2 regions of the Fictibacillus sp. KU28468 genome follow, and region 2 is predicted to be linked to the other one. Evidence: riboswitches for the same ligand, from Rfam matches in the RefSeq annotation. Region 2 holds a riboswitch; the other holds the start of a gene.
The links. A riboswitch is a leader RNA that binds a small molecule or an ion and turns the genes downstream of it on or off. The one in region 2 is predicted to bind ZMP and ZTP.
Positions count from the first base shown of each region.

Region 1: linked by a shared signal. The riboswitch ahead of OKX00_RS14960 (bifunctional 5,10-methylenetetrahydrofolate dehydrogenase/5,10-methenyltetrahydrofolate cyclohydrolase) and the one ahead of OKX00_RS10745 (phosphoglycerate dehydrogenase) in region 2 are both predicted to bind ZMP and ZTP.

Region 1 is NZ_CP110666.1:2,887,562-2,899,751, reverse strand. It holds gene hpaE (5-carboxymethyl-2-hydroxymuconate semialdehyde dehydrogenase) at 1-616, shown strand, start outside; gene hpaB (4-hydroxyphenylacetate 3-monooxygenase, oxygenase component) at 661-2,136, shown strand; gene hpaD (3,4-dihydroxyphenylacetate 2,3-dioxygenase) at 2,148-3,131, shown strand; gene OKX00_RS14975 (pyridoxamine 5'-phosphate oxidase family protein) at 3,287-3,742, shown strand; gene OKX00_RS14970 (TVP38/TMEM64 family protein) at 3,978-4,580, shown strand; gene map (type I methionyl aminopeptidase) at 4,698-5,444, shown strand; gene OKX00_RS14960 (bifunctional 5,10-methylenetetrahydrofolate dehydrogenase/5,10-methenyltetrahydrofolate cyclohydrolase) at 5,760-6,608, opposite strand; ZMP/ZTP riboswitch at 6,662-6,753, opposite strand; gene mgtE (magnesium transporter) at 6,894-8,252, shown strand; gene OKX00_RS14950 (NAD(P)H-dependent oxidoreductase) at 8,353-8,931, shown strand; gene OKX00_RS14945 (MarR family winged helix-turn-helix transcriptional regulator) at 9,019-9,438, opposite strand; gene OKX00_RS14940 (N-acetylmuramoyl-L-alanine amidase) at 9,792-10,463, shown strand; gene abc-f (ribosomal protection-like ABC-F family protein) at 10,790-12,190, shown strand, end outside.
Region 2 is NZ_CP110666.1:2,054,651-2,066,840, forward strand. It holds gene OKX00_RS10715 (LysM peptidoglycan-binding domain-containing protein) at 1-151, opposite strand, end outside; gene OKX00_RS10720 (oxygen-dependent tRNA uridine(34) hydroxylase TrhO) at 317-1,228, shown strand; gene OKX00_RS10725 (hypothetical protein) at 1,337-1,522, shown strand; gene OKX00_RS10730 (peptide MFS transporter) at 1,582-2,970, opposite strand; gene OKX00_RS10735 (metallophosphoesterase family protein) at 3,173-3,670, shown strand; gene OKX00_RS10740 (hypothetical protein) at 3,855-4,082, opposite strand; ZMP/ZTP riboswitch at 4,256-4,334, shown strand; gene OKX00_RS10745 (phosphoglycerate dehydrogenase) at 4,462-5,661, shown strand; gene OKX00_RS10750 (DUF2512 family protein) at 5,717-6,073, opposite strand; gene mutM (bifunctional DNA-formamidopyrimidine glycosylase/DNA-(apurinic or apyrimidinic site) lyase) at 6,178-6,987, shown strand; partial or broken gene OKX00_RS10760 (carbohydrate ABC transporter permease) at 7,269-7,950, shown strand; gene OKX00_RS10765 (GntR family transcriptional regulator) at 8,081-9,190, shown strand; gene OKX00_RS10770 (Gfo/Idh/MocA family protein) at 9,244-10,266, shown strand; gene OKX00_RS10775 (Gfo/Idh/MocA family protein) at 10,284-11,417, shown strand; gene OKX00_RS10780 (lamin tail domain-containing protein) at 11,512-12,190, opposite strand, start outside.

The DNA of each region.
Region 1 (12,190 bases), 830 kb from region 2:
AATAAGTGAAACCTTTATCAGCGCTTTAAAGAAAAGAGTTCTCAACATTATTGTTGGCGATCCTTCCCATGCAGATACCGAAGTAGGCCCACTTATTCATAAGGATCATTATGAAAATGTAAAACGCTATCTGAAAATTGCTGAGGATGAAGGCAGTGAGATATTTGCTGCTGAAGTGCCAAAGCATCTTTCCAAAGGCAACTTTATTCCGCCGACCCTCCTGTTGAAAGTGAAGAATGACATGACGGTGGCACAGGAAGAAATATTCGGTCCGGTCTTAACGGTGATGACCTTTCAGACAGAAGAAGAAGTGGTCGAGATGGCCAATGATGTGAAATATGGTCTTGCCGGCTATGTATGGACGAACGATATGAAAAAAGGCCATCGTGTCGCTGGTGCCGTTGACGCTGGAATGCTGTGGGTGAACTCACAGAATGTTCGTGATTTGCGAATCCCATTTGGAGGTTCTAAATCATCCGGCATTGGAAGAGAAGGCGGGCATTATGCTTTTGAATTTTACACAGAAATGAAAGTCGTTCATGTGGCCGTCGGTGATCACCATATTCAGCAGTTCGGAAAAAAGAACATAGCTGCTTCAGCGAATACCAACGCCTGAGACCAGAACGCTAGCAAGCTACTAATATCCGGGAGGGAATGACATTGCCTGCACGCACGGGAGAACAATATATCAACGGTTTAAAAACGGCAAACAACAACGTTTGGATTCATGGAAAACGAGTAACAGATGTAACAGAACATCCTGCCTTAAGGAACGTGGTACGTTCGATTGCCAATCTATTCGATCTCCAGCATGAAAAAGCGGATAAAATGCTCTACACCTCAGATACAACAGGAGATAAAGTTGGTTTATCTTTTATCGCCCCTAAAACCAAGGACGATTTAATCGCGCGCCGTGAAATGTTTACAGAATGGGCGCGGTACACGGGCGGAATGATGGGGCGCACACCAGATTACTTGAATACGAGTGTCATGGCGTTTGGTACAGCAGATTCGTTTTTTGCTCAGGGAGACCCGATGTTTGCGGAGAACGCCAGAAACTATTATCACTATTGCCGTGAAAACGATATTAGCCTCACACATACGCTCATCCATCCGCAGACTAACCGTTCGAAAAAACAATCAGAACAAAAGGATCCTTTTCTGTCTGCAAGAATCGTAGAAAAGAACAAAGAGGGAATCGTGATAAAAGGGGCGCGTCTGTTAGCCACGCTGGGCGGTGTGACGGACGAGATCGTCGTGTTCCCTTCTACCCTGAACAAAGCGGCATCTGAGGATGATCCATACGCAATGGCTTTCGCGATTCCCAACAACACAGAAGGCTTGAAGTTCCTGTGCCGTGAATCATTTGACCAAGGAAGAAACCAGTGGGATCACCCATTGAGTTCAAGATTTGAAGAGAGCGATGCGATCGTTGTGTTTGATAACGTGCTTGTTCCGTGGGACCGTGTGTTTGTCGGGGGAAGCTCTGACATCTGTAATCGTACGTACGTGGAAACAAATGCGATCGTGCATATGGCCCATCAGGTAGTAGCTAAAAATACGGTAAAAACGGAATTCGTTCTAGGCATCATCTTAAGCATTATGGATGCGATCGGCATCGATGTGTTTCCGCACGTAAAAGAAAAAGCGTCAGAGGTCATGCTCATTCTTGAAACGATGCAATCTCATCTGTTCCGTGCTGAACAAAATGCATCCCTTGATGCCTATGGAAACATGACCCCGGATTTTGCTCCGCTCAATGCAGCTCGAAACTGGTTCCCTAAAATGTATCAGCGGATGGTGGAAATCGTACGAATCTTAGGGGCATCCGGCTTAATGGGGATACCGACAGAGTCTGACTTTGAAGCGGAAGACATCGGGGAACTCGTACACCGCTACACACAGGGAGCGAACATCAATGGCTATGAAAGGGTACAGCTTTTCAGGCTTGCATGGGATGTTTGCATGAGCTCCTTTGGCGGCAGGCAGGCGCTTTACGAATATTATTTCTTTGGCGATCCCGCACGCATGTCCAACATTTATTATGATGGCTTCAACAAGGAACCGTACAAACAAATGGTCCAGGAATTCTTGAGCCGTGTGAAAACCGCCGACCACAACTATGCTCGTATTTAAGGAGGTGCTTTATGGACTTTAATATCATTCGAGTGGCCCGGATAGTCATGAACGTGACCGACTTGAACGCTTCCCGAGATTTCTATGTCAATGCGTTAGGCTTTATTGAGACGGAAGGCGACGGACAGCACATTTATTTAAGGGGCCTGGAAGAACACTGTCATCATTGCCTCGTACTGAAGAAAGCGGATCAGCCAGGTGTCCATTCCATCGGCTATAAAGTTTGGCATGAAGAAGATCTTGAGAAGATTGAGAAACTTTTCAAAGGAAGAAATCTTTTTACGCAGTGGGAGGAGGCGGGTAAGCAAAGAGCGCTGGGCCGCGTTCTTAAGGCAACAGATCCTTCTGGCATGCCGCTTGAATTCTTTTCAAAAATGGAAACGGTGGAACGCTGCTTGCAAAAGTACGATCTATACAAGGGAGCACGTATCCAGAGGATTGACCATGTTAACTGCATGGTACCTGATGTGGAGAAGGCTGTCGCTTTTTATACTGATGAACTTGGCTTCCGCTGTTCAGAGTATACGGCTACAGAGGACGACAGAACATGGGCTGCCTGGCTCCATCGCAAACCCTCTGTCCACGACATCGCCTTTATGAACGGAGAGGGGCCCCGTCTGCATCATATCGGTTTCTGGCTTTCTGATCCCATGAGCCTTATTCATTCTTGTGATGTGCTGGCAAGCATGGGATATGCCGATTGTATCGAGAGGGGACCTGGTCGCCATGGTTTATCGAACGCCTTTTTCCTCTATATTCGGGATCCTGATGGAAACCGGCTGGAACTATATAATGGAGACTATTTAACGTGCGACCCTGATTTTGAGCCGGTTAAATGGGATATTAATGACCCCCGGCGCCAGACGTTCTGGGGGCATAAGGCACCTGACAGCTGGTTTGAAGAAGCAACGGAATTTATTCAGCAGGAGAGCGGCTTGCCTGTCGGACAGTCTAAAGCCGTCCTTGCTCAGCAAAAACCTGATTTTGTGACATGATACAGCGTGGAAATAGAGAAGAGCTGTCATAAGAGTAGTTATCTTATGACAGTTTATTTTGAAATTTCTTGCTGTATCCGTTACTTACCAAACCAGTTTATGAGAAGATAAAATGGTACATAAAAATTCTCGGATGAAGAAGGGAGCACTTTCAAATGGCCAAACCGGAAATACCTGCTCAGCTTTCCACAGAACTTTTTGAATATCTGCAGGGGGAGAAACTTGTGCTGCTCGGTACGGTTGATGCAGAAACGAAGGCCCCAGGAATTTCTGCCATATCATGGGTAAAAAGCTGTGACGAAAAAAGAATCAGGTTTACAGTAACGAACAACTCGAGAATTGTGGCTAACATTAAGAAGAATCCACAGGTTGTCTTAACCATTGTCGGACTGGAGAGCGTGTATTCCATCAATGGGAAAGCTGCTGTTCTTGAGGAAAAAATGGAAGGTGTGCCACTAAAACTTGCCAAGATTGAAGTGGTGATCGATCATGTCTTTGAAAGTATGTTCTGGGGAGCAAAGATTGTTCAGGAACCGGAGTATGAAAAGACCACGAACGCGGAAAAGGCAAAAGAACTCGATCTGCAGGTATACGAAGCACTAATGAAATAAGATAGCAAAAAAACTATCCGTTCGTTCTGAAGTGACCCCAAAAAGCTGTCTAACTTTTTGGGGTCACTTCAGAATGGATGGTTTTTTGTTGCGTGTTTACTAGGACTAATTGAGTGAATATGGTAAACTAGGTGAAAAGTCTGTCTAATTTTGGCGATAATTTAGACGGGCATAATGAGATTAAATAAAGGCTGTAATGGAAACGATGATAGCTATATAGAAGGGAGACCGGGCTATGAATTGGAGTGAGTGGAAAACTTATCTTTCGCAGGAAAACATACTGCATTTTTTAGAGCAATACCGGGATTTAGGCTTCTTGCCCGGCGTGCTTCTCCCGCTGCTTGAGGCCATTATTCCCGTATTGCCGCTGTTCATTATCGTAGCTGGAAACGCTGCGGCTTACGGATTCTGGCTGGGAGCCCTCTTTTCCTGGCTGGGCGCAGTAATCGGTTCGATTATTGTGTTCTTTTTGGTACGGAAATTGGGCCAGCAAAGATTTCTTCATTTTATTACAAAGCATCATAAGATTGAAAAGCTGCTGGGATGGATGGAACGCCGTGGTTTCGGCACACTCTTCCTCATCTACTGTTTTCCATTTACGCCTTCTGCTTTGATCAATGTCATTGCCGGTTTGTCCCGGATCAACCAAAAGACATTCGTTTTATCCGTAGCTCTTGGGAAGCTCGTAATGATCGCCATCATCTCCTTCATCGGCTATGATTTTTTGGATGTGATAAAAAATCCATTGAAACTAGGGCTCACGGTATTTGGCATCTTAGTCCTCTGGCTTGGCGGAAAAGTTGTCGAATCGAGAATGAAACAAAGCCATCAGGCGTAAATCAACCATTGATTTGCGCCTTGCGCTGTTTTTAGCAAGTTTGCTGGGAACAAATAGATAAACAAAGAATATAGTAAGTTTACACCTTACTTATTTGCAGGATGGGAAAGGATACTCATGATTACTTATAAGTCAAAAAAAGATATTGAACAAATGCACAAAGCCGGACAGCTGCTGGCGAATTGCCACAAAGAAATCAAGAAACTCATCAAGCCGGGTATTTCAACACTTGAAATTGATGCTTTTGTGGAGAGGTTTCTTAAAGAACACGGAGCAACTCCTGAACAAAAAGGTTATCAGGGATATCCCTTTGCCACTTGTGCTTCGGTGAACGATGTCATCTGCCACGGCTTTCCGAACAAAAAGAAACTGAAATCAGGAGACATCGTGACGATTGACATGGTCGTGAAATTAAACGGCTGGCTTGCTGATTCCGCATGGTCGTATACAGTAGGGGAAGTATCTGAAAAAGCGCGCCATCTGATGGAGGCCACCGAAAAATCACTTTATCTCGGCATTGAAAAAGCTGTGATTGGCAACCGGATCGGAGACATCTCTCATGCCATCCAGCAGTATGCAGAAGGAGAAGGGCTTTCAGTCGTCCGCGAGTTTATCGGACATGGGATCGGACGGGTGATGCATGAGGATCCTCAAGTGCCGCACGCCGGTATAAAAGGAACAGGCCCGCTCTTAAAAGAAGGAATGGTCCTTACGATCGAGCCGATGCTGAACACAGGCAAACGCTATGTGAAAATAGATAATGACGGATGGACCGCCCGTACGTTTGATGGCTCGCTATCCACTCAATATGAGCATACGATTGCCATAACAAAAGAAGGTCCGCTCGTTCTGACGGCTCAATAATATGAAATGTAAATAAAAAGAAAAAAACACGAGGAACCGGCTGGAAAATCACCGGTTCTTCGTGTTTTTTTATCTTATGAAACTTCAGTAAGTGAATATGTCCACCTGATACGGGAGATTTCATATTGTTGTATGCCTGAAAAGCATACACTCAGCTATTGCTTTGTTTAAGATGAAAATACCCGCGAAAATAGAGCATTTACCCGCCGAAACGGAGAAAATACCCGCCAAAACACCTTTATGGTCAACTTGGCGGCTCTAAGGAGTCCACAAAAAAACGGATCCGCGAAAATTCACGGATCAGTTTTTTCTATTTTACTTATTCTCCATTTTTTTCTCAGCTGCATCCACTGTATGTTTCAGCAGCATCGCGATAGTGACTGGACCGACACCGCCTGGAACAGGGGTGATGGCTCCGGCATTTTTCTCGCATTCTTCGTAATCAGCATCGCCAATGTTGCCCGGATTATAGCCGGCGTCCATGACAACGGCCCCTTGCTTGATCCAATCTCCTTGGATGAACTTAGGCTTTCCGACGGCCGCTACGACAATATCGGCCTGTTTTACGATCTCATTCAAATTTTGAGTGTAGGAATGGCAGGTGGTTACGGTAGCGTTTCGGTTAAGGAGCAGCATGGAAACCGGCTTGCCCAGTATAGGGCTCCTGCCAACAACGACAGCGTGCTTGCCTTCAATCGAAATGTCATAGTAATCCATAATGGCCATAATGGCTGCAGGCGTACAGGATGGATAGCTGCCAAATCCAAACGAAGTCTGTCCAAATCCCCAGCTCGTTACGCCATCCACATCCTTTTCAATGTCGATCGCTTCAAACGCGGCTCTTTCATCAATATGGGAAGGTACAGGATGCTGAAGAAGGATGCCATGCACGTTCTCATCCTGATTCAATTCATGGATAGTGTTTAATAGATCTTCCGTGGTGATCTCTGCTGAAAGATGAATCCTTTTTGATAGGATCCCTAGCTTTTCACAAGCGTTGCCTTTCATTTTCACGTATGTAGCAGAAGAAGGGTCTTCTCCTACTAAAACAGTTGCCAGACACGGTGTGGTGCCTTGGCTGGTTAATGACGAAACTCTTTCTTTTAACTGTTCTTTAATTTCTGCTGCGACACGGGTGCCATCGAGTATTAGCTTGTTTTCCATCCAATTACCTCCTGAGAATAGAAAAAAGGCAAGGAATATACACAGTGATTCCTTACCTTTGCCCAGACGAACGGCTTTTTAGGTTAAAAAAATGCAGCTTCCTTGTGGTCAATTCCACACGTTCTCGTCAGTTGCTGCCCTCTTATTTCTTATGTTGCTTTCATTATACATCAAGTTTTCCCACAGATTCAATACAGCAGAACACGTTTTTTGAAAAGCAATGTTGCATTCGCAGTTTCTTGGAGATTCTTATATAATAAGAACGATATCAAGGGGGTGACATTCGTGTTCAAGGAAATGACGGAAAATCAGATCCTGCTTTTTGTTATAAAAAGTTTAAAAGAACTTCGAAAGAAAGAGTTCCAGGAATTAATGGACGAACTGCACCCATACGACATCGCGGAAGTCTATAAGACACTGCCGGAGAAACACCGGCATAAATTTCTTACGTTCCTGACAACAAGGCAGCTTGCTTCTCTCATTCAGGAACTGGACAGCCATTTTCAAATCGAGATTCTTCATAAATTAGGAATCGAACGATCATCCCATATCATGAATGAGATGGAAAACGATGACCTGGCGGACTTGCTAAGTAATTTCTCATTTGAAGAGATTCAGGATTTTCTAGCATCCATGAAGGCGGATGAATCCCGTACGGTCCAATCACTCATGCAATATCCTGCCGACACCGCCGGCGGGATTATGACCAATCGGTTCGTCTGGATCCCGCAGATGTTTACAGTTCGCGATGCGGTCGATAAACTGAAGACGTTCGCCGGATTTGCTGAAAATATTTATTATTTGTATGTCATCAATGAAGAAAAGCAGCTCGCCGGCGTCGTTTCCTATCGTGATCTGCTGCTGGGAGACCTCAACGACCGGATTGAAGACATCATGTTTACCCGGGTCATCTCTGTTGCTGCTGACATGGACCAGGAGGAAGTGGCCCGCACGATTGAAAAGTACGATTTCATTGCTGTTCCGGTAGTGGACGATAATGATGTTTTGCTTGGAATCGTAACGGTAGACGATGTGCTTGATGTTTTGATCGAAGAAGCGAATGAGGATATTGAAAAGCTATCAGCTTCGGGAAAATCCATTGATTTTAACACCAGTGCCTTCGTTGCTTCTTACCGCCGGCTTCCGTGGCTGATCTTGCTCCTGTTCATCGGCATTATCTCCGGAAGTATTATTTCTGCTTTTGAGGATACGCTGTCAAAGGTAGTATCGCTCGCATTCTTCATGCCGATGATCGCTGGAATGACCGGAAATACGGGTACACAATCACTCGCTGTCGTGGTCCGTGGGCTTGTTTCCAATGACATCGATAAAAAGGTCGTCTGGCGACTCATCCTCCGTGAATTTGGAGTCGGGCTGATCATTGGCACTACCTGCGGAATTCTTATCGCACTCGTTGCTTTTTTCTGGCAGGGAAATGCCATTTTGGGATTGGTGGTTGGAAGCTCGCTGTTTTTGACTCTTATTATTGGAACCCTTGCAGGAACGCTGATTCCGCTTCTTTTATATCGTTTTAACGTCGACCCAGCCGTCGCTTCAGGGCCGCTGATTACAACACTCAACGATATTTTTTCATTGCTTGTCTATTTTGGGACTGCGTCGATCTTTATTTCTCATCTAATATGAAACAAAACCCGCCGCCCTCGGCGGGTTTTTACTCTGCTTTATCTGGTTTCAACAATAATCGAAGTGTCATATACGTGTCAATGTAGGAAGGAGAGATTAGATGAATCATGTCATACTGTACTGCCACCCGGCTAAAGAAAGTTTCAACATGGCTTTGCTGGAGACTTATACAGAGGAATTAAAGAGGAGCGGGCACACAGTGGCTGTCAGAAATCTGTATTCTTCTGGATTTCAGCCGGTTCTGACACAGGAGGAATATGAACAGTCCCTGGCTTATATGTACAGCACTGATATAAAAAAAGAACAGGAGCTGCTTACCTGGTGTGACTGCCTTACGCTCATCTATCCGGTCTGGTGGGGAGGCATGCCTGCGTTGCTAAAAGGGTATATCGACAGGGTATTCAGCTATGGATTTGCTTATGAACTGGATGGAGAAGAACCCATTCCGCAGTTAAAAGGAAAATCTGCAGTTTCAATCTGCACGACTGGAACGCCTTCTGAGATCTACGAAAAGAACGGTATGCATTATGCAATGAATCTGGCGCGGGATCATAGTATTTTTGAATTTTGCGGAATGGAGGTCAAGCGATCCATCTATTTTGGCAACGTAATCCAGTCTCCCCAATCAGAGAGAGAAAGAATGCTGCAATGCGTTCGAAGCCTAGGTTCATCTTTCTAAAGGTGCGGAAAAGAATTTGAATTTAAAATTTCTGCACTGAAAAAGGCAAAAACACTTGTTGGTTAAGTGTTTTTGCCTTTTCTAAGACTAAATCATTCGGTTTAAATAGTCTATCATTCTTTCCATTTCCTCATCAGAGAGACCGGAGAACTTTTCTCTGAAATAGCCCCGGCGGATGGAAGCCAGTTTTTCTGCAACAGAATGGCCTTTTTCTGTTATTTTAACGTATACGATTCTTCGGTCAGTAACCGAACGTTCTCTTGTGATCATACCTTTTTTTATTAGACGGTCTGTTACTCCGGTAATGTGGCTTGAAGACACCTTCATTTCTGCTGCCAGTTCAGATGCAGTAAGGAAATCTTTATCTTTTAACAAATTCAGTACTCCGAACTCATTGGAGGGGACGTCATCAGAAAAAAGGTCATTGATGTCTTTCCTGAAAGTCCGAAAGACGGTTTGGAAGCTGGTTTCGAGCTCTGCAATAGATTCCGTGCGTTTATCACTCATATCATTCACCTATTCTACGTTTAGTTCAATATTGACGCTTCTATTAAATATAGTATACTGTGGCGGCCATTTACTCAAACATTTATCTGTTATTGACACAAAGTTTCCTGTTTTGGAACTTCTTTTCTCGTTTCCGATATGGTACCCTCGAAGTGGAAATGAAATAAGAATGAGGTTGGAAGATGAAAAACAGTACATTATGGTTTTTGCTGCTTGGAATTGGTTTTCTCGCAGGAATCATCTACTGGGTGTGGGTGTTCGCGGCGAATTAAAGTCGGAGGAGTTGTCTGTAAAGGCAGCTCCTTTTGTTTTTTTTTGCCTACTTATAGGTAAAAAGGAAATGAGGGATAGGTTTGGTCGGGAATCGTTACAGTATCACTTCTATGCTGATTGATAAAAAGTGGAGGCACAGGCCTGGCGGCAACAGAATACCGAGGTACGCGGTTGCCCATGACACTGGAAATGAAGGCTCCACTGCCCTGCAAAATTTCAACTATTTTAACAGCAGGCATTTAGCCGCTTCTGCTCATGTATTTATTGATGATCAGGACATCCTGATCATCATCCCGCTGCGCGAGAAAGCCTGGCATGTCAGAAGACAGGTGTCTGATGCGAACGACTGGGCTATAGGAGTGGAGTTGTGCTACGGCGGAAAGATTTCATGGGTAGAAGCATACAAACGATATGTCTGGTTTTTTTCCTGGCTGTGCCAAACCTATGAATGGAATCCCACTCTGCATATTAAAGGACATTTTCAGCTGGATCCCGGCAGGCGGAAAGACCCTGTGAACGCGTTAAAAAGGAACGGGAAGAGTTTTGAAGATTTTCTTCAGGATGTAAAAGATCAATTGGAAAGCATAAAAAGGGAAGGAGAAGGCGTGCATCGGGTTAACGAAAAAAAGCATGACAGGCTCTATCGAGTCCAAATTGGCTGTTTTAAACAAAAAGGGAATGCAGAAGAGGCAGCACGGAAAGCCATTAAAGCAGGATTTGATGCGATTATTCATGTGGATGAATCTTCATAAAATGGCGCGCTGCCTATTGCAATACAAAATTTAAAAATGGTATAATTGGAACAAATATACTTTTGGATGAAAGGAGGGGTAGGAATGCTGAATGGTGTACGTTGTATGGTGGATTGGCTGACGGTTGAAGTACGCTCTATTACACATGTAATAGCTGTCAACGGGAGAAGTCTGTCCAAATTTATACAACATTAGTGCATCAGTAAGTTTTCCATACCCATTCCTCATCAACGGATCAACCATGGGCAGGTATGCTTGCCCATGGTTTTTTGTGTTTTAATTTATTTGAAGAATGGGTAACCACCAAATTTGAGGAGTGTTTACCTATGATTATTTGTTCCGCGAACGGACTCACAAAAAGCTTCGGAGGACATACCGTATTTAATAATATATCTCTGGAAATCCATAGCACAGACCGGATAGGCCTGATCGGGCGTAACGGAACCGGAAAAAGTACATTATTTAAACTGCTTGCAGGTACAGAGCATCCGGACGAAGGAAGTGTTCATCTCAAGAAAGGATCGGCGGCAGGCTATTTGGAGCAGGTGCCGGTCCGATCGGATAATGCCTCGGTTTATGAGGTGTTTATGCAGTCCTTTTCTGAACTTCATGAAATTCAAGAAAAAATACATGCTCTGACTGCAAAAATGAGTGAGACTCCAAACGAAAAACAGCTGGATAAATGGCTGAATCAGCTATATGGTTTGCAGGAGACATATGAAGAAATGGGGGGGTATTCCATCGAATCCAAGATTAACGGAATCGTAAAAGGCCTCGGTCTTGAAGCCGTAAAAGACCAGCCATTCTCTTCCATCAGCGGAGGCGAAAAGACAAAGGCAGGGCTCGGATGCCTGCTTCTGAAGGAGCCGGATCTGCTTTTGCTTGATGAACCGACCAACCATCTTGATTTAAGTACGATGGAATGGCTTGAAGACTATTTGCTGAAATACAAGGGGGCTGTCGTCATCATCTCACATGACCGCTATTTCCTGGACCGTACCGTGAACAAAATTTATGATCTGGAAGACGGAGAAGTGATCCTCTATCACGGGAATTACAGTGCTTTTTCAGCTGAAAAAGAAAAACGCCTGCTTGCTGAATTTGCTCAGTATCAAGAACAGCAAAAAAGAATAAAAAAAATGCAGGAGGCCATTAAGCGTCTGCGCGACTGGGCGATCAGGGGTGACAATGGCGATCTTCACAGACGGGCCCGCAGCATGGAACGGGCTATAGAAAGGATGCAGAAAATCAAACGTCCGTTACTTAACCGCAGAAAGACAGAAATCTCGTTTCAGATGAAGGATCGAAGCGGAAAAGAAGTCCTTTCTATGCTGGATGTGACGGCAAGCTATCCTGGCAGGGAAATACTGAAACAAGTTGATCTTTTTATCCGTTTTGGTGAAAAGGTTGCAATTGTAGGCAACAATGGGACAGGAAAATCTACCTTGTTAAAAGCGATCTTAGGGGAGCAGGAAGTCACTGGTCTTATTGAGATTGGAAGATCCGTTAAACTTGGATACCTTTCCCAGACCGGACTGAACAGTCACCCGGATGAAACGGTATTGTCTGCTTTTCGTGAAGCTGTTCCTGTTGATGAAGGGGCAGCAAGGCATTTGCTTGCCAAGTTTTTATTTTATGGACAATCCGTGTTCAAGAAGGTGAGGGATTTAAGCGGAGGAGAGAATACCCGCCTTCGCTTTGCACAGCTCGTCCACCAGGATGTTAAT
Region 2 (12,190 bases):
TATTCATTATAGTTTTAACGCTTGTCTGATGGGATTGAGCAATTCTATAGATGGAGTCTCCCGGCTTTGCAGTATATGGACTTGCTGCAAAAGCGGCAGTCGTCATACTCAGAAAAGCGGTAAAACTTAATGCGGCCGTTTTAAAAAACATAGTTCCTCCTTATTAAATGATTCTCACAATTCAAATATTCACACATCCAGTAAATGAAAACAACTGGGAATCAAAGGGAAATCGTTTTCATGATACAATCTGCCTTTTTGCAATAATATTTGTTATGATAGTTGAGTTGAAACTAAGATAATGGAGTGAAAATTAATGAGTTACCAAGTGTTGCTGTTTTATAAATACATCACGATTCAAGATCCAGAGCAATTCGCTGCTGAGCATCTTGAATTCTGTAAATCGATAGGATTAATGGGAAGGATCCTTGTCGCAAATGAAGGGATCAACGGAACGGTATCTGGAACGACCGATCAAACGGGCTTATATATAGAGCATATGAAAAATGACAGCCGGTTTCACGATATCGTATTTAAGATCGAGCAGTCTGAAACCCACGCATTTAAAAAGATGAAAGTTAAATTGAAAAGAGAGATTGTAAACCTAAACTTGGATGACGATGTTAACCCGAATGAGCTGACAGGCTATCATCTTGCGCCAAAAGATTTTTATGAAGCAATGCAACAGGAGGATGTGGTTATACTCGATGCCAGAAACACCTATGAATATGACCTTGGCCATTTTAAAGGCGCCATCCGGCCTGATGTTGAAACGTTCAGAGATTTGCCAGACTGGATCAGGCGAAATTTCAGCCAGTACAAGGACAAGAAAGTGCTGACGTACTGTACGGGAGGCATACGGTGTGAAAAGTTTTCGGGCTTCTTATTAAAAGAAGGGTTTCAGGATGTCTCCCAATTAGAGGGCGGAATCATTTCCTATGGCTATGATAAAGAAGTGAAGGGAGACCTTTGGGACGGAAAATGCTATGTCTTTGATGAGCGCATCTCAGTACCGGTCAACAGAGCAGGAACAGAAAAGGTAGTAGGCACATGCTATCATTGCGGCAAGCCCGAGGAACGCTATGTGAAGTGCGGCAATCCGGAATGCAACAAACACCTGCTCATGTGTGAAGAATGTGAGCACGAGCATAAGCGGGCATGCAGCACTCATTGCCGGGACCATAAGGACAACCGCTATGTAAAAGAAAACCGTTCGATTGAAGCCTAAATGAGTACCGGGTACCCTTTAATTTAGAGAGGGTACTTTTTTTATACTGGAAGGCGTTTTCAATAGGTGTATAATATAGGCAGAGACATCAAGAAAGGTGTGTATTCAATGATTGATGTGGAATTCCCGGAAAATAAGCTTGAACTTCTGCCAGCTGTCTTCATCTTCATCATTTTTGTGATTCTGGCGTGGATGACGGTTAAATTTCTTAAACAGTTACATACAAAGGAACTGAAAAAAGCTGAAGCAGCAGAAGCTAGAATGAAAGAATTTGAACTTCAAAATAAGCATTAGTACGCATTAAAAACAGGCAGCCGGCCAGGCTGCCTGTTTTTAATGCGTAATTACATGTTTTATTCAGCTGCCATTTTCACAAGTTTTTTAGAAAGGCTTAGGAGTATAAGACCAAGGAAAATGGTAACTCCGCCGATGATCATGAATACTTCAAAGTATCCTAATGATGCAGTAGTAGAAGCCAATTGTCCGGCAAGGATGTTGGCGAAACCAGATCCAGCAAGCCAGACACCCATCATAAGGGAAGCCAATTTAACTGGAGCGAGTTTACTGGTCATGGACAAACCAACCGGCTGTAAGCAAAGCTCACCGATCGTATGGAGGAAATAAGTCAGTACCATGAAGATCATGTTTGCTTTAACTGCTGAAGAATCGCCGGCTCCTGTTTGAATAAGAGCAGGAACAAGAACAGCAAAACCAGCACCAAGCAGCATCATACCAATTGCCATTTTCGTAGGAGTTGGCAGGTCTCCGCGTTTTGATTTTGATAATTTAACCCATAAGATAGAGATGATTGGAGCAAAGATTACGATAAACAATGGGTTAAGTGACTGGAACCAAGAAGTCGGAACCGTCCATCCAAATACTGTACGGTCAATGAACTTGTCCGTATAAAGGGTTAACGAGCTTCCGGCTTGTTCAAAACCTGCCATGAAGAAGATAACAAAGAACGTCAGAATTACGATAACTTTCACTCTGTTTTTCTCCACTTTAGTAAGAGGTTTCTTTTTCACATTATCGCTGACAGTATTTTGAGCAGCTCCAACCGGCTTTTTGCCGATATCGCCTAATAATTTGTTTCCAAGAAAGTTGAATAGGAGCTGGCCGATAATCATTCCGATGGCCGCCGCTAAGAATCCAAATTTAAATCCGAAATGCTCAACACCATTAACTGTTGTTTTAAAGAAATCTTCAGCAAGAAATCCTACAATGAGTGGAGAGAAGAATGCACCAATGTTGATTCCCATATAGAAAATAGTGAACGCAGCATCTTTACGGGCATCATTTTTAGAGTATAGATCACCAACAAGCGTAGAAATGTTTGGTTTAAAGAAGCCGTTTCCGATGATCAACAATGCAAGTCCAGCGAAGAATGCAGGTTTACTCTGATTGGCAAACAATACAAGGTTACCAAGCGCCATTGTGACACCGCCTATGGTAATCGCAAGTCTTTTGCCCAGGAATCGGTCTGTTAAATATCCGCCTATCATTGGTGTGAAGTATACAGCACCGGTGAAGAATCCATAAATACTCATGGCCACGCTATCACTCATGCCTAGACCGCCGCTGATCAGCGATTTAGTCAAGTAAAGGACCAGAATGGCTCTCATGCCATAATAGCTGAACCTCTCCCACATTTCAGTGAAGAAGAGCAAGTATAATCCAGGTGGATGTTTCTTTTTTGTATGGAGCTGAATGTCCTGCTCCACTTTTACAGTTGCTTCCATCATGATGCCTCCAATTTGTTTAATCTATAAATATTTTAATTTACTAAATATTTAGTAGTCAATAACAATTAAATGGAAAAGCTATTATAATTCAATTGTGAAAATAATGAATATTTTCACGAAAAAGCGCTTTCCTTGATATCACTAAGGATTACGGCCTATGAAAAAATGACCAAGTGTGAAAAAGAAGGAGAAAATTTTTATGAAAATTGTCGTGATAGCTGACACCCATATGCCCAAAAAGTCCAAAAAGCTGCCTGAAAGGCTCCTGTGTGACCTGGAAACTGCCGACCTCATTATCCATGCTGGCGACTGGAATACGTTAGATTTATACAATGAGCTGCAATCCTATGCACCTGTCAAAGGAGTGACAGGAAATGTGGATGGACTGGAAATGAAAGGACTTCTAAGTGAGAAACTCATCCTTGAAATCAATGGATACAAAATAGGCATCGTTCATGGACATGGAAAGAAACAGACGACAGAGAAAAGAGCAATCACTGCTTTTCAGGATGAAAAAGTGGACTGCATCATTTTTGGCCACTCCCATATTCCTAAGAACTATATGTTCAATGAGATTCTTATGTTCAACCCAGGTTCACCAATTGATAAACGTAGAGAAAAATATTTTTCTCACGGCATCCTTACAATTGATCAGGAACTAAAAGGTAAGCATATATTTTATAGAGATAAAATTTAACATTATTAACTAATAAGCAGTTTATTCCTATTCTCGCCGAAATTCAAATATTGGGATTGAACGCCTAGAACTGAACCGTAAAACCTTAAAACAGTTCCGATCATATAAAAAAGGGGCTGTCCAGAAAGTCGAAAATTGACCTTCAGGCAGCCCCTTTTTGGCTTAAAAAATCTTCAATGAAAAGTTAATTGAAGTGGAAGATGCGAGACTCCTCGAAAATGAATTTCACATTTTCTTCGTGCGATATAACGCTGCCGAAGCCTTCCTTGTCCTGCGGGACTCGCGTGACAGGTGAGACTCCCGCCGGTGCTTGCACCAAAAAGTAGGCGTTCACGCCGGTAAGGCTCACCGCACGCCCCGCGAAAGTAGGAGCTCGCGCCGGTAAAAGCGAGAAGCCTGGAACGGAAATCAACAGCTTACAGACTTCTTGGACAGCCCCACCTTTTCCGCTCAAGAGGGTTAACGGAAAAGCCTTAACATTGGTAGGGATTAAGAGAATTCGATAGTCTCTAAATAAAATGTTTGAATTTTTAATATACAGGTGTTGATAGCTGCCTGAAAGTTTGTTAGTATAAAACAAATTAAAAGGCTATGTGTAACTGGCGAAACGCGGATAACCGCGAGGGAGCACATAGTGTCGCAGCCGTTCGCCTGGGCAGAGGTAAGGAGATTTTTTCCCTTACCTCTTTTCTGTTTATTTGAGGAAGTATAGGGTAATTCGCAAGTTTCCTGCTTTACTTTTGGTAATTTGATTAAAGAGGAAACCATCATAAAAAAGAGGAGAGAACAAAATGACGACAATCACGCTAGAAAAAGGAAAAACCATCAAAACCTTAAATAATATAGCGGAAAGCGGTCTGAAGGTATTCAACAAAGGCAGCTATATTATAGACAACGACAGTGACAATCCTGAAGCGATCGTTGTTCGCAGCTTTAACATGCACTCTTTAACATTTGGAGATGAACTCAAAGCCATTGCGCGGGCTGGGGCGGGAGTTAATAATATTCCGGTTGAACTATGTACTGAGCAAGGAATTGTTGTTTTTAACACTCCTGGAGCTAATGCGAACGCGGTAAAAGAAATGGTACTGACATCATTAATGGCTTCATCCAGGAACCTTTTTGCCGGTGTGGAATGGACAAAGACTTTGGAAGGCGAAGGTGAACAAATACCAAAACTTGTAGAAGCAGGAAAGAAACAATTTCTTGGAAAAGAAATCAAGGGAAAAACGTTGGGTGTAATAGGTTTAGGTGCAATCGGTGCACTTGTAGCGAATGATGCGCTTGATTTAGACATGGATGTAATTGGGTTTGATCCATTCATCTCCGTGGATACAGCCTGGAACCTGTCCCGCAATGTCCAGCGGGCGATGACGCTTGAACAGTTATTTGCCGAATCAGATTATCTTACAGTACATGTTCCTTTAACGCCTGATACAAAAGAGATGTTTAATCAGAAAGCGTTCAATGTTATGAAACCGGGAGTCCATATATTAAATTTCTCTCGCGGAGAGCTTGTGAACGAAAAGGATATGGAAATCGCACTCGAAAATGGAATCGTCGGCCAATATATTACTGACTTTCCGAATGAAAATGTGCTGAAAATGAAAAATACTGTTCCGGTCCCACACCTTGGAGCTTCCACGAAAGAATCAGAGGAAAATTGTGCCATTATGGCGACCCGCCAGGTGAAGGAATTTTTAGAAACCGGAAACATCAGAAACTCCGTAAACTTTCCAAACGCTTCCCTTCCTTATACAGGAAAGCTGAGAGTGGCAGCTTTCCACGAAAACGTACCGAATATGGTGGGCCAGATCACACTTGCTGTATCAAGCTATAATTTGAACATCGCTGACATGGTTAACAGAAGCCGAGGAGGATACGCCTATACGATGATTGACATTGACAATAAGGTAAACGGCGAGGTAATCCCTGGTTTAGAAGATAAGATCAAAGAAATTGACGGCATCATTACAACGCGTGTGATCTAAAAACAAATAAAATTGTAAAGAAAGCCTCAATTCCTTTATGGAATCGAGGCTTTCTTTATATAGGTTCACTATGAGCTTTATGAGAAGCCAATAAATAACGGTGCGTAAAAAATTCGAGGATTCCCAGAAAGACACTTGTTAAAAGAGCGCCAAACCAAGTAACAGAAGCTTCCCATTGAAAGTTTGAGGCATAATAGAGAATGATACAGGATACCGCCACATCAATGAATACACTGATCCAAAGAGCCCCTTTGCGAAGGACAAAGTATTCGACTGCGACTCCAGGAATTGCAAGCGTCATTCCCACCACAATGATTTGCCAATAACTCTCGAAATGTACACCTGGAAAGAAAAAAGCAGCGACGAATAAAACAATGGGAATCGCAATAAGTTTTATGATCAAACTGGTCATATTTAACCTCCTGTCTGCTGATATTGTAACCACGATCTTTTGTCTCAATTCAGCAAAAATGAAGCATACTAAACATCAGCTGAAAAAAGACAGGAGTGGAGGACATGCCAGAACTTCCAGAGATGGAGAATTACAGGATGGCGTTATCCCGCCAGTTGAAAGCAAAGCCAATTACACAGGTGGAGATCAACCGTAAAAAATCCATTAATAAAAAATCGGAGATCTTTGCAGCAGAATTGCAGGGAGCGGTGGTTACTGATATAAGAAGGCGGGCTAAGTATTTGATTTTTCAATTGAGCACCGGGAACGCACTGCTGCTCCATCTCATGCTCGGCGGGTGGATGTATATTGGAAATGATCAAGATAACCCTGATCGGACAAAGCAAGTCATTTTATCCTTCGGCGATAAAAGGCTTTATTTTATTGGGTTACGGTTAGGTTATCTTCATTTGCTGAAGGGGATTGAACTTAAAGAAAAATTGGAAGAGCTGGGTCCAGAGCCTCTTAATCCCGATTTTACCCTTGAAACGTTACAGGAACGCCTAGGTACGAAGAGAGGGACATTGAAATCCATCTTGATTGATCAAAAATTTCTGGCAGGAATTGGTAATTGTTATTCAGACGAAATATGCTGGCAGGCCAGACTGCAGCCGGAAAGAAAAGCCAGCGAACTTAATGCAAACCAAGTTATTGAACTGTATCAAGCGATTGGGCCGGTTTTGCAAAATGGAATTCAATTTGGAGGATATATGGAAAATCCGCTGTATGCTGGCGATTCGAAAACAGGAGGATATAACAACCATTTGCTTGTCTATGAACGGGAGCATCAACCGTGTCTCAGATGCGGAACAGAAATCAGGAAAAGGGAAATTTCTTCGCGAAAATCGTTTTTCTGCCCTAACTGTCAGGTTTAGAATCAAGGCAATCCTTAAAATATTGAGAATTAGAAGTGTACGACTGAGAGGCAGAGATGTCTCTTTTTTATTTCTTTTCTGGGCGGTTCAATCACACCCCTTCATAAATCAACCACATTGACTAACAGAACTTTTTTTAGATATATCAAATAATATATTGACATATATCAGGTATATCAATTAAGTTAATAGTATAACCAATTTACTGAAAATTCAGAAAGGATATTTTTTATAGCTTTTATTGAAAGCGCTGTCATCCCTCCATTAAGGTTCCAACTGCCTTTACGGTGGATAATTTTAAAAGCATCCTAACCGATCCGGTAAACATTCGGGCCTTTATCATTGGATTGCTTCTTTCTATGGGGCAAGGCCTGCTCGTGGTGCTGGTGGCAGGGCTGGCTGCTTATCCACTTTCTCGTTATCAGATGAAATATAAAAAGCATTTTATGTTTACGATTCTCTTTATGACTTCACTGCGATTACGGCTGTTATGGTGCCAGTATATCAGTTGTTTATTTATATGAAAATTCAAGACTCGCTATGGGGGACGATGTTCTTTTTACAGCGGCTGTACTCCCTTATGCAATCTGGATGCTGAAAAACTTCATGGATGCCGTTCCACTGGAGCTTGAGGAATCCGCTTGGATTGATGGTGCCTCGGTATGGCAGGGACTGAAAAGAATTGTCGCGCCATTGATGATTCCAGGTATCTGTACGGTCGGCATTTTTACCTTTTCAGGCAGCTGGGGCAATTTCTTTGTACCGTATATTCTCATTCAGTCTCCAGAGAAGCTTCCTGCTTCAGTTACCATTTATCAGTTTTTTGGTAACTTTGGAATGGTAGAGTACGGTAAACTCGCCGCATTTTCCATTCTGTATACCTTCCCGGCGATTATTTTGTACATCTTTTCGCAGCACTTTATGTCTCAAGGCTTCAGCCTGGGCGGGGCTTCCAAAGGGTGACTGTGAGTGGAAGCAGGCCGGTTCGAAGAAGGAGTTAACTGTTAGAATTGTCGGACCTTTCAGATATAATCAATATGTATACACTGTTTTCCAGATATAGTTTGCATATTTCTGTTTTTGGAGTGGTAACATGGAACCTTTATACAAACAAGTTTATCAATCAATCAAAAAAAATATTATCAATGGCCAGTATGCAGCAGGAGATCGGGTACCTTCTGAAAAAGAACTATCAGACTCCTTTCAAGTTAGCCGTATAACCAGCAAGAAGGCGTTGGAGTTACTAGTCAGTGAAGGCCTCGTGTTTCGCCAGCGCGGAAAAGGAACCTTCGTGTCTGAAGATTCAACAGACAACCCAGAAAATGACGTAAAAGAAACCAACAAGTTTTTAGTCGGATTGATTGTGCCTGACTTGGATGACAGTTATGTTTCAAAAGTGGTTTCCAGTATTGAAGAAGCAGCCAATCATCGCTGTTTCGTGATATTAAAGCGCACAAATGGATCAATCGATAAAGAGGCAGATGCTATCAGACAGCTGATCGACTTTGGAGTAGACGGGTTAATCCTTTATCCTGCACACGCTGAACATTATGGATCTGAGATTCTTAAAATGGTGATCACAGAATATCCGTTTGTGCTGATTGACCGAACCTTTAAGGGAGTGGCCGCGGCGTTCGTTTCGACTGACAATATTAAGGCTGCTCAACAGGGAATAAACTATTTGTTCGAATTGGGACATGAATACGTCGGTGTTCTGGGACCAGCCACTGCAGAAACGACGACCGTCGTAGACCGTTTTAACGGTATACTGCGCGCGTATGAAGAAAAGAACCGAATCGTTAACCGGCAGTTATGGTGTTCTGATCTGAAAAAATCTTTGCCTTCCTCTATCAGCAAAGATATTAAACCAGAACATGATGTCGAGATCATCAAGAAACACCTTCAAAAGCACCCAGAGATCACAGCGATATTTGCCCTGGAATACAACATTGCGGTTCTTGCCAAACGTGCAGCCGAAGAGTTGGGTCTTCGTGTTCCTGGAAATCTCTCAATCTTATGTTTTGATGCGTACGACAACAATTTAAGCGGCTGGGAGTTTACTCACCTTCGCCAAAACGAAAAAGAGATGGGAAGGCTTGCTCTTAACCGATTGCTGGAGATGATGAACGGCAGCTCTTCTATTAAAAAAGAATTTTTGGACGTGGAATTAATAGAAGGAGATTCTACCCGTCCACTCCATTGAAAACCTTTTCAAAAATTTAAGAATTTCATGATAAAGAGGAGGAGTGATGAAAAGTGGTTTCCGTAGCGTTATTAAGCAAATGGCATGTTCATGCTGATGATTATGCGAGAGAGGCAAAAAGGAATCCATCCCTTTCTATTCAACGAGTTTGGGATGAAGATCCTTCGAGGGGAGAAAAATGGGCCCAAGAACTGGGAGTACGTTTTGAAAAAGAACTTGAAGCAGTGCTGCAAGACCCTGGAATTGATGCGGTTATCGTCAACACACCCACGAATTTGCACAAAGAAGTGATCATGGCAGCCGTCGCACACAAAAAACATGTTTTTACAGAGAAGGTCCTTGCGTTAACAATAGCTGACTGTGAAGAAATCTATGAGGTTGTGGCAAAAGCAGGTGTTAAGTTAACCGTCTCCTTGCCGAGGCTGACAACCAATTACTATTTGTATGCACAGCACGCGTTAGATCAGGGGTGGCTAGGGGAGCTGACATCGATTCGCTGCCGGCTGGCACATAATGGTGCTGTTCCTGAGAGCGGCAATGTAAATGGCTGGCTTCCTCCACATTTTTATAACAAAGAACAATGCGGAGGTGGAGCGTTAATCGACCTTGGCGCCCATCCCATCTATTTAACCAACCGGCTGGCAGGGCCTGCAAAAGCGGTAACGTCTATTTTTCAACAAAGTAATGAAAGAAATGTGGAGGAGAGTGCGATGGTCCTTGTCGAATATGAATCAGGTGCGCTCGGAACGGTGGAAACCGGATTTTTATCGTATGGAAGTCCTTTTCAGTTAGAGGTTTACGGTACAAAAGGAGCCTTACTGATTGAAGAAAACGAAATTCGTCTAACTAGCAGACAGCTTGATCAAGAGGGCTGGGCCACACCACAGCAGTTGCCCGAAGCACTTCCGATGCCGATGGAACAATGGGCGGAGTCCATACTGAATGGAGGAGAAACGACGATCACGAAAGAAGATGTTTGCAGTCTTACCTTAATCAACGAAGCAGCAGCACGATCAAACGCTGAAGGAAGAAAGGTTTCAATTTCTGAAGTAAAAGAAGTTCTCTTTAATCAATAATCAAGGAGGAAGCTATCGTGTCTAAGAAAATACGGATCGGAATTATTGGATGCGGCGGAATCGCCAACGGAAAGCATATGCCAAGCCTTTCAAAGATTGACGAAGCAGAACTGGTTGCCTTTTGTGACCTGGAAGAAGAAAAAGCAAGAAAAGCGGCTCAGGAGTTTGGAACCGAGGATGCCAAAGTGTATCTCGATTACAAAGAACTTCTTGAGGATGAACGCGTTGACGTCGTTCATGTTTGTACACCGAACCATTCCCATGCAGAAATCACGATCGATTCTCTTGAAGCGGACAAACATGTAATGTGCGAAAAACCAATGGCCAAAACAGCAGCTGATGCCCGCCGAATGGTCGAGACCGCCAAACGAACAGGGAAAAAACTGACCATCGGCTATCAATATCGTTTCCGTGCAGACAGCTGGCATTTACATAAGCTGTGTGAGCGCGGAGATTTTGGAGATATCTATTATGCGAAAGCACACGCGATCCGCCGTCGTGCTGTCCCAACATGGGGCGTGTTCCTGGATGAAGAAAAGCAGGGTGGGGGATCACTGATCGATATCGGTACACATTCACTCGATATGACCCTATGGATGATGAACAATTACGAACCGAAGGCAGTACTCGGAACGACCTATCACAAACTCGGCAAAAAGAAAGACGCAGCAAACGCCTGGGGTTCCTGGGATCCTGAAAAGTTTACCGTAGAAGATTCAGCCTTTGGCATGATCACCATGAAAAACGGAGCAACCATCTCGCTGGAAACGAGCTGGGCACTGAATACCTTACAGACAGGTGAAGCCATGTGTACCCTATGTGGAACAGAAGGCGGAGCCGACATGTTGGACGGACTAAGGATAAACGGAGAAGACTTCGGCAAGCTATACACGAATGAGGTTCAGGTTGATGGAAAAGGAGTCGCATTTTATGATGCGGATGAAGAAAGCGATGCCGAGCATGAAGCAAGACTGTGGATCGACGCTATTCTGAACGACAAGGAGCCGGTAGTTAAACCGGAACAGGCTTTGGTGGTTACGGAGATTCTTGAAGCAATCTACGAATCTGCCAAATCTGGCAAGGCGGTTTATTTCGACGAAGAAGTGAAAGGTCTAGACAAGTCTGTCAAAACAAATAAAATACTTCAATAAATAATACCGAAAAAGGCTGCAGGGGTATCTGCAGCTTTTTTGGCGGTATCAAAGGAGATTGAATGATGGGTGCAATGCTTACCGGCCAGTTACTCTATTTACGTTCTTCTTTCTCTGTATTCCGATCATCCTTCATTAATGTCTTCATATCAATTTTGAGCATCCGATCCCTTGGATAGGTCCCGGTATACCGATATTTGTTCGCTCCTGATTCAAAGGAGACATAGAGGTCACTTTTTACTAGCACTGCTCCTTCATTCATGGGAATCGCGGTGATACTTTCTATCGGTTTGGCGGTTTGTCCATCAAGGAACCAAAGAGGGACTTGCTTTTCCCCGATCGTAAAGTATTGATTAGGCTCCTCTTTCAGCGGATCTTCGTATCGATAGAGAACACTATCGTTTGCCCGTCCATAGGAAGTAACTAAAGAGATTCCCTTCTTTTGAACAATGGCGCCCTGAACCTTTCCGATGGTGGAAAAGACATAATCCGGAGTTGCAGGTTCATTCGATGTTTGATTCCATTGTTCACTTGTCAGCATGTCCGTACTTGGTGTGAGCTTATAACCGACCATCCAGGCATATTGCATTTCTCCGGCACGGTTCACCTGGTGGTGTGCTGGATCCGTCGGGTAGCTGCTTGGCTCATAAAATTCACCCACCCATAGAATTTTTTTATCATCGTCATAGACATCATAAGCCGCTTCTACGGGAACAGGAATCTGGTTCGTGAACGTAAGCTCATCATTATTTTGCGCCGCAACGATATCACTG